2 regions of the Kitasatospora sp. NBC_01560 genome follow, and region 2 is predicted to be linked to the other one. Evidence: riboswitches for the same ligand, from Rfam matches in the RefSeq annotation. Region 2 holds a riboswitch; the other holds the start of a gene.

Region 1 (4,649 bases), 4.2 Mb from region 2:
TCCCGTTCGACGAGCGGGACCCGGAGGCGGCCGTCGCCCGGCTGGGGCACCTGTCACGGTTGATCGGCGCGAGCCTGCGCGACACCGCCAACGTCACCCTGTTCAACGCCGGCCACGCCGGGAACGTCGTCCCCTCGCAGGCCCGCGCCACCGTCGACGTGCGCATCCTGCCGGGCCGGGAGGAGGAGTTCGAGGCCGAACTCGCGGACCTCCTCGGGCCGGACGTCGAACGCGAGTGGGACAGCCTGCCGGCCGTCCGGACCACCTTCGACGGCGCGATCGTCGACGCGATGGCGCTGGCCATCGGGGCCGAGGACCCGGGCGCGCGCGTCCTCCCGTACATGCTGTCGGCCGCCACCGACGCCAAGTCCTTCCAGCGCCTGGGCATCCGTCACTTCGGCTTCGCGCCGCTGCGGCTGCCCGCCGAGCTGGACTTCACCGCGCTCTTCCACGGTGTGGACGAGCGCGTGCCGGTCGACGCCCTGGAGTTCGGGACGCGCGTCCTGGACCGCTTCCTGCGCTCCTGTTGACCGGGCTCGCCGGCCGGCCGGCGAGCCCGCCGCCGGTCGGCAGCGCTGCGCGCACCGGCGCACCGTTCCACCCCCTTCACCGCACCGTTCCGCCCCCTTCGAGGAGTTCGATGTGAGTCAGCACGTGAACTACGCCAGCCCCGTGGACACCGCCGCCCACGGCGAGTACCGGATCATCCGGACGCCCGGCGACGAGCGCCCGCTCTACCGCTTCAACGGGCGGATCACCGCCGACGGGAGCAGCGGTCACCTCGCCGAGCCCGGCCGCTACCACATCTACGCGGGCTGGTTCTGCCCCTGGGCGCAGCGCGTCACCATCCAGATCGCCCTCAACGGGCTGGAGGACGCCGTCTCGGTCTCCTACGTCGACGACCGGCGCGACGCCCGCGGTTGGGCCTTCCGGGAGACCCACGGCCCCGACCCGGTCAACGGCTTCACCCTGCTGCGCGACGCCTACGAGCGGACCGAGCCCGGTTTCGACGGGCACGTCTCGGTGCCGACGCTCTGGGACCGCACGACCGGACGGGTGGTCAGCAACGACTTCACCGGCATAGGCATCGACCTGGCGACGCAGTTCGGCCGCTGGAGCAACGGCGCCGACACCTACCCGGAGGACCTGCGGGCCGAGATCGACGCCCTCGACGCCCGGCTGGGCCCGGCCGTCAACCACGGCGTGGGGCCGGCGGCCGGCACCGGGGAGGCCGCGCTCGCGGCCCGCACGACACTGCTGGAGACCTTCGCCGAGCTGGACGCCCGGCTGGCCACCCGCCGCTACCTGCTCGGTGAGCGGCTGACCGAGGCGGACGTGCGGCTCTGGGTGACGCTGGTGCGCTACGACGCCCGGAGCAACCACGACCGGGCCATCAACCCCGGCCTCGCCGAGTACCCGCACCTGTGGGCCTACGCGCGCGACCTCTACCAGCAGAAGGCGTTCGGCAGCACCACGGACTTCGCCACCTTCAGCACACCCGGCGCCGAGGTGCCCGACTGGAACGCCCCGGCGGAGCGGCCGCAGACCGTCTGAGGCCCGGGCCGGCGGTGCCCCGGGGGTGCGGTGCGTCCCGGGGCACCGCGCCGCGGGGGCACCGGCCGGGCGTGGGCGGTGCGGCGGATCGGCACGGGAACGGCGGGCGTTGCCTGCTCCGCCGGGCGGGGCGTCAGCACGGGGGAGCCCCGGGAACGTACGATCGCCCAATGTCTGACATGACGGAAACCACGCCGGGCTGGCTCGCTCCCGAGGAACTGGAGACCACCCGCGCCCGGATACCGATCCTGTACGTCGAGGCGGTGCCGGTGCGCGTCGACGACACCGGTGAGGTCACCCAGATCGGACTGCTGCTGCGGATCGGCCCGGACGGGACGGTCAGCCGCACGCTGGTCTCCGGCCGGGTGCTGCACCACGAGCGGGTCCGTGACGCCCTGTTGCGGAACCTGGAGAAGGACCTCGGCCCGGTGGCGCTGCCCCGGATCCCGGCCTCCCTGCAGCCGTTCACCGTGGCCGAGTACTTCCCGACCCTGGGCATCACCGAGTTCCACGACCCCCGCCAGCACGCGGTGTCCCTGGCCTACATCATTCCGGTGGCGGGCGACTGCCGGCCGCGTCAGGACGCCCTCGACCTGGTCTGGTTCAGCCCGGCGGAGGCCGCCTCGCCGCTGGTGCAGCAGGACATGCCGGGCGGGCAGGGGGCGTTGCTCAAGCGGGCCCTCGCCCACGTCGGCTGCTGACCCGGCCCGGCGGCGCGCCCGGCCGGGGCCGCACCCGGCCGGGGGCCGCCGCCGGGTGACCGCGACCGTGCTCTCCTCTGCGCCCTCCGCCCTGCCCTTCTCGGCACCCTCCGCCGCGCCCTGAGCCACTGTCGGTCGGCCCGGCACCGCCGCGCGGAGGAGCGTGCGCCCGCCCGGGACCACCCCCTGATCAGGTGTCGGTGTGGTCACTCTTCCGCGGGCGCCTCCAACAGGCATTGACGCCGGGGAACTTGTTGATCTACGGTTCCAGCGCGCCACGAGTTCCGGTGTTCAAGCCCTGGCTGGCCGGACGGCAACCCCCTGACGCGGTGGGGTGCTCCAGGTGAAGGCTCGGTGGACGTTCCGTTCCGCAAGCGCGATTGCACCGGCCACGGGCCGGGGTCACACACACCAGGAGGTCGGCATGGCAGGGTTCTTCCGCCGCCGCCACATCGATCTGCTGCTGGTGTCCAGCGCGCTCTGTCGTCACTGACCGCCTCCGGACGGCCGTCGGCCGTCCGGGCCCAGTGACCGACCTCCCACGCGAGCGCACCCTGCCCGGCTCCCGGCCACCCGTCCGGCGGCCCCGGCGTGCTCGCGTCCATCAAGCGCGCGGAAGCAGAGAACTCCCATGTCATCCTTCAGAACTTCGGCCGTTCGCGGCATCGGTGTGATATCCGTCGGCACGGCGACGTTGGTGGCCCTGACGGCCTGCACCAGTGCGCGGAGCACGACCGGCGCCGGCGGGAGCTCGGCGAAGGCCATCACCATCGGCACCACGGACCAGGTGACCGGCCTCGACCCGGCGGGCTCCTGGGACGCGGGCTCGGGGACGATCGAGAGCGAGGTCTACGCGACGCTGCTCACCGCGAAGAACGGCTCCTCGGACGTCTCACCGGACTTGGCCTCCGCGGTCGAGCTGACCGGCCCCAACGCGTACACCGTCACCCTCAAGCCGGGGCTGAAGTTCGCCAACGGGCACGAACTGACCTCCTCCGACGTCAAGTTCAGCTTCGACCGGCAGCTCGGGATCGCGGACAAGAACGGCCCGTCCTCGCTGCTGTACAACCTTCGGTCGGTGGACGCCACCGACCCGGCGAAGGTCGTCTTCACCCTCAAGTCGGCCAACGACACGCTCTTCCCGCAGATCCTCTCCACCGCGGCCGGCTACATCGTGGACGAGCAGGTGTTCCCCGCCGACAAGATCCTCGACGACGCTGCCGTGGTCTCCGCCAAGCCGTGGTCCGGCCCGTACGCGATCGGCACCTACGACAAGAACTCGCTGGTCTCGTTCACCGCGAACGCCGCCTACCAGGGCCTGTTCGGCGCCGCGAAGACCAAGAACATCCAGCTCAAGTACTACACGGACGCCGGCAACCTCAAGCTCGACGTCCAGCAGGGCACCATCGACGCGGTCTACCGCACCCTGCCCACCACGGACCTCCAGGACCTCTCCACCAAGCCGGGCGTCGTGGTGCACACCGGCTCCGGAAACGGCATCCGGTTCATCGTCTTCAACCTGAAGACCCAGCCGTTCGGCTCCGCCACCCAACAGGCCGACCCGGCCAAGGCGCTGGCGGTCCGTCAGGCCGTGGCCGACTCCGTCGACCGGGCCCAGCTCGCCTCCCAGGTCTACAAGAACACCTTCCAGCCGCTCTACACCTCCGTCCCCGACGGCATCACCGGTGCCACCCCCGCCCTCAAGGCGCTCTACGGCGACAAGCAGGGCGGTCCGGACAAGGCCGCGGCGGCCCAGCGGCTCTCGGCGGCCGGGGTGAGCACCCCCGTCGCGCTGAACCTCCAGTACAACACCGACCACTACGGCTCCTCCTCGGCGGACGAGTACGCACTGATCAAGACCCAGCTGGAGGCCACCGGCCTGTTCAAGGTGAACCTCCAGTCCACCGCCTGGGCCCAGTACGGCAAGGAGCGCGTCGCCGACCAGTACCCGCTCTACCAGCTCGGCTGGTACGCGGACTACCTCGACGCCGACAACTACCTCGCCTCCTTCTACGCCGACAACAACTGGGTCAACAACGCCTACGACGACCCCGCCGTCCGGGCGCTGATCAAGCAGGAGGAGACCGAGACCGACCCGGCCAAGCGCACCACCCTGATCCAGCAGGCCCAGGAGGCGACCGCCGCGGCCGTGCCGCTGGTGCCGCTGCTCCAGGGCTCCACCGCGATCGTCACCCGCGAGGGGATCGCCGGCGTGCCGGACAAGCTCACCAGCGCCTACCAGTTCCGCTGGGCGGAGCTCTCGAAGAAGTGACCGTCCACGCGCAGGAAACCTCCGGCGCCGTCGGCTCGGCCGGCGGCGCCGCCGGGTACGGTCTCGCCCGCTACCTGATCGTCCGCTTCCTCCTCATCATCCCCACCGTGCTCGTCCTGGTC
Region 2 (4,649 bases):
CGCAGGTCGCGGGCCCGGGTCTGGTTGAGGCCGGCCCGGGGAACCCCCCCTGGGCGCAGCCGTGCACGCCACAATCCCCGCCGAGAGCACCGGAGTCGTCCGATGAGGGGGCGATTGCGTCGACCGCGGCTGAATGTATCCGGACCGACGCCCTCTGCAACAGGGTCCTCCACCGGGAATTCCCCCGGGGCACCGAGGGACAGCACGGGTGAAATGGTGAGGAACTCCGCAATTCCCGCCGGACATAGCGGACGAATTACCCAAATCCCCGCGAGAATTCTGACATCTGCCTGACATGTTTCACGTCGGCGGACCGGGCGCCGGTCTCATCGGCCGGACAGACACCGGCCGTACGGGGCGCAGAAGGATCCGAGTGCCGGGGCGAGAGAAGGGGGGAGCCTATTCCCGGCCGGACCCCACTCTACTCCGCCCGGACCGGTGAATATTCCCGCCGGAATGCGAGCGGCCGCCCGCGGGCACGGAAATCGAATTTCCGTGCCCGCGGGCGGCCGGTGCGGCGGGCGGGAGTTCTCCCGGGCGGCTCAGCAGCCGCCGGCCACCGCCGGAATGATCGAAACGCTCGCGCCGTCCTTGATCTCGGTCGCCAGGCCCTCCGCGAAACGCACGTCGTCGTCGTTCACGTAGACGTTGACGAAACGGCGCAGCTTGCCGGCGTCGTCCAGGATCCGGGCGGCGATCCCGGCGTGGTTCTTCTCCAGGTCGGCGATGACGTCGCCCAGGGTGGCGCCCTCGGCGGCCACCTCGGCGGCGCCGCCGGTGTAGGTGCGCAGGATGGTCGGGATGCGGACGTTGGCGCTCATGGGGGCTTCTCCTTGCGGCGGGGGTGGCGGCGGTGCGGGGGTGGCGGCGGTGCTCAGTCGGACGCGAGGCCCGCGTCGCGGAACGAGGCCAGCGTCGGGCGGATGACGGCGGTCATCCCGGCGTCGGAGACGGCGTCCAGCGTCTTCAGGCCGTCGCCGGTGTTGATCGCGACGGTCTCCTTGGACGGGTCCAGCTGACCGGTCTCGACCAGCTTCCTGAGCACCCCGACGGTGACCCCGCCCGCGGTCTCGGCGAAGATGCCCTCCGTCCGGGCCAGCAGCTTGATCGCGTCCACCACCTCGGCGTCCGTCACGTCCTCGACGGCGCCACCGGTGCGGCGGGCGATGTCCAGCACGTACGGGCCGTCGGCCGGGTTGCCGATCGCCAGCGACTTGGCGATGGTGTCCGGCTTGACCGGCCGGATGACGTCGCGGCCGGCCTTGAACGCCGCCGACACCGGCGAGCAGCCCTCGGCCTGGGCGCCGAAGATCCTGTACGGGCGGTCCTCGACCAGACCGAGCCGGATCAGCTCCTGCAGCCCCTTGTCGATCTTCGTCAGCTGCGAGCCCGAGGCGATCGGGATCACGATCTGCTCCGGCAGGCGCCAGCCCAGCTGCTCGCAGATCTCGTACGCCAGCGTCTTGGAGCCCTCGCCGTAGTAGGGGCGCAGGTTGACGTTGACGAAGCCCCAGCCCTCGCCGGCCGGGTCGCCGATGAGCTCCGAGCAGAAGCGGTTCACGTCGTCGTAGTTGCCCTCGATGCCGACCAGCTCGCCGCCGTAGACGCCGGCCATCACGACCTTGCCCTGCTCCAGGTCGTGCGGGATGAAGACGCAGGACTTGAAGCCGGCCCGGGCCGCCGCCGCCCCCACCGCGCCGGCCAGGTTGCCGGTCGACGAGCAGGACAGCGTGGTGAAGCCGAACGCCCGCGCGGCCTCGATGGCACAGGCCACCACGCGGTCCTTGAACGAGTGCGTCGGGTTGCCCGAGTCGTCCTTGATGTGCAGCTGGGCGGTGAAGCCGAGTTCGCGGCCCAGGTTGTCCGCCTTGACCAGCGGGGTCCAGCCGGGGTTCAGGTTGGGCTTCGAGGCGACGTCGGCCGGCACCGGCAGCAGCGGCGCGTAGCGCCAGATGGAGGCGGGACCGGCCTCGATCCGCTTGCGCAGCTCCTCGGCGGACTCGCTGCCGAACTCGTAGGAGATCTCCAGCGGCCCGAAGCACTCCACGCAGGCGAAGCTGGGGCCGAGCGGGAACCGGGTGCCGCACTCGCGACAGGACAGCGCGGCGGCGGGGCCGAGGTCAACGGATGCGGGTGCAACGGTGTCGATAGCCATGATGGCGGAGGCCTCTCTCCTCATCTTCCCCGTGACGCGGGCGCGCCACAGGCCGGAATTGGCACCTGTCCCGCCGGGGCATGAGAACGCCTGCCGTGCGAGAAGGTTGCCGGGACGTCAACGGGCCGTTCCCTCAGTCCCTCTGGATGAGCTCTGTGAAGTTGTGGTCCTGCTCAGCGGTGACCCCGGCGTGCGAAGGTCCGGCCGCTGTACGAAGACTGTATCCGAAGGCGTCAACCCTGAACGGGACCGTCCGCCACGCGAGATGGTCCGTCCCACCCGATCCGCCGAGGAGAGACCCGTGCCCGCCGACCCGACCCCCGAGCTCCTCCCACCGGTGGCGTCCTGGCTGCGCCGCCGTTCGTGGAGCGCGGCCGACCGTCCGGTGCGCACCCTCCTGGACGCCAAGCGGGCCGCCGGCCGGGCCGGCACCGTCAGCGTCGTGCTGCCCGCCCTGGACGAGGAGGCCACCGTCGGCGACATCGTCCGCACCGTCCGCCGGGAGCTGATGGAGCGCCTGCCGCTGGTCGACGAACTGGTCGTGGTCGACTCCGGCTCCAGCGACGGCACCGCCGCCGCGGCCGCCGCGGCCGGCGCCCGGGTGGTGCGCCGCGACGAGATCCTGCCCCGGCTGCCCGCGGCCCCCGGCAAGGGCGAGGTGCTCTGGCGCTCGTTGCTCGTCACCCGCGGCGAGATCGTCTGCTTCGTCGATGCCGACCTGCGCGAGTTCGACCCCGCCTTCGTGTCCGGCATCATCGGCCCGCTGCTCACCGAACCGGACATCCAGCTGGTCAAGGCCATGTACGACCGGCCGCTGGAGGTGTCCACGGGCGGCCCGGCGGGGGACGGCACCGTCGTCCCGTCCGGCGGCGGCCGGGTCACCGAGCTGGTCGCCCGCCCGCTGCTCAACCTGCACTGGCCGGAACTCGCCGGTTTCGTCCAGCCGCTCGGCGGTGAGTACGCGGCCCGCCGCTCCCTGCTCGAACGGCTCCCGTTCCCGACCGGCTACGGCGTCGAGCTCGGGCTGCTGGTCGACGCCCTGGAGACGGCCGGGCTGGACGCCCTCGCCCAGGTCGACGTCGGGGTCCGGCACCACCGCCACCAGGACGGCCAGGCCCTCGGCCGGATGGCCGCCACCATCTACCGCACGGCACTCGAACGGCTCGACCGCTCCCACCGGCTCAAGGCCTCCGCCGATCTGGTGCACCCGCTGCTCACCCAGTACACCCGCGACCCGGAGACCGGGGCATTCACCGCCCACACCCACCCGGTCGGCGCGCTGGAACGGCCGCCGATGCACACCGTTCCCGAGTATGTGACCCGTCACCTCCCCCGGTGACGGGTTTGCGACCCCGGACCCACGGCAACGTACCAACCATGGGCGATCACACGACCGAGCGTTCGAGTCAGACCGGCGCCGCCACCGTCCTGGTGGCCTCCAACCGCGGACCGGTGTCGTTCAGCGCGGCGGACGACGGCACACTGACCCTCCGCCGCGGCGGCGGAGGCCTGGTCTCCGGGCTCTCCGCCATCGACGACCCCGACGCCGTGTGGGTCTGCGCGGCCCTCGGCGACGCCGACCGCCGGGCCGCCCGGGAGGCGCCGGACGGGCGCCTCGACCGGGCCGGCCACGACGTCGGCGGACAGGCCGTCCGGATGCTGGACATCGACCCGGAGACCTTCGCCCGCGCGTACAACGGCGTGGCCAACTCCACCCTCTGGTTCGTCCACCACCTGCTCTACGCCACCCCCACCGCGCCCGCCTTCGACGCCGGCTTCCGCACCGAGTGGCAGGCCTACACGGAGTACAACGCCGCCTTCGCCGACGCGCTCGCCGCCGAGGCCGCCCCCGGCGCGGCCGTGCTGGTCCAGGACTACCACCTGTCGCTGACCCCGGCGCTGCTCCGCGCGGCCCGGCCCGACCTGCGGATCGGCCACTTCTCGCACACCCCCTGGGCCCCGCCCGAGTACTTCCGGCTGCTGCCCGACGACGTCGCCGAGGCCGTCCTCACCGGCATCCTCGGCGCCGACCGGGCCGGCTTCCTCACCCGTCGCTGGGCGCTGTCCTTCGCCGACTGCTGCGAGCAGCTGCTCGGCGCCACCGTCGACCGCACCGCGCTCACCGTCACCCTGGCCGGCCGGACCACCCGCCTCGGCGTGCACGCGCTCGGCGCCGACGCCGACTTCCTGCGCGAGCGCGCCCACCGGCCGGACGTCGACGAGCGCCTCGCCACGCTCCGCGAGGCCGTCGGCGGCCGGCGCACCGTCGTCCGGGTCGACCGCACCGAGCTGAGCAAGAACATCGTCCGCGGCTTCCAGGCCTACCGGCACCTGCTGCGCACCCGCCCCGAATGGCGGGACCGCGTCGTCCACATCGCCTTCGCGTACCCGTCCCGGACCGACCTCGCCGAGTACCGCGCCTACACCGAGCAGGTCGAGCGGCTCGCCGCCGAGATCAACGAGGAGTTCGCCACCCCCGGCTGGCAGCCGCTGA

Evidence for each region. A riboswitch is a leader RNA that binds a small molecule or an ion and turns the genes downstream of it on or off. The one in region 2 is predicted to bind S-adenosylmethionine.
Region 1: it holds a riboswitch for S-adenosylmethionine, as region 2 does, so the genes downstream of both, OH807_RS36700 (ABC transporter substrate-binding protein) here and thrC (threonine synthase) in region 2, are expected to answer to the same signal.

The regions. Positions count from the first base shown of each region.
Region 1 covers NZ_CP109364.1:8,579,570-8,584,218, forward strand. The annotation lists gene OH807_RS36685 (M20/M25/M40 family metallo-hydrolase) at 1-530, shown strand, start outside; gene OH807_RS36690 (glutathione S-transferase C-terminal domain-containing protein) at 643-1,554, shown strand; gene OH807_RS36695 (NUDIX hydrolase family protein) at 1,734-2,255, shown strand; SAM riboswitch class IV at 2,529-2,638, shown strand; gene OH807_RS36700 (ABC transporter substrate-binding protein) at 2,887-4,527, shown strand; gene OH807_RS36705 (ABC transporter permease) at 4,524-4,649, shown strand, end outside.
Region 2 covers NZ_CP109364.1:4,391,910-4,396,558, forward strand. The annotation lists gene OH807_RS19150 (ubiquitin-like small modifier protein 1) at 543-821, opposite strand; gene thrC (threonine synthase) at 875-2,155, opposite strand; SAM riboswitch class I at 2,173-2,308, opposite strand; gene OH807_RS19160 (glucosyl-3-phosphoglycerate synthase) at 2,457-3,494, shown strand; gene OH807_RS19165 (trehalose-6-phosphate synthase) at 3,533-4,649, shown strand, end outside.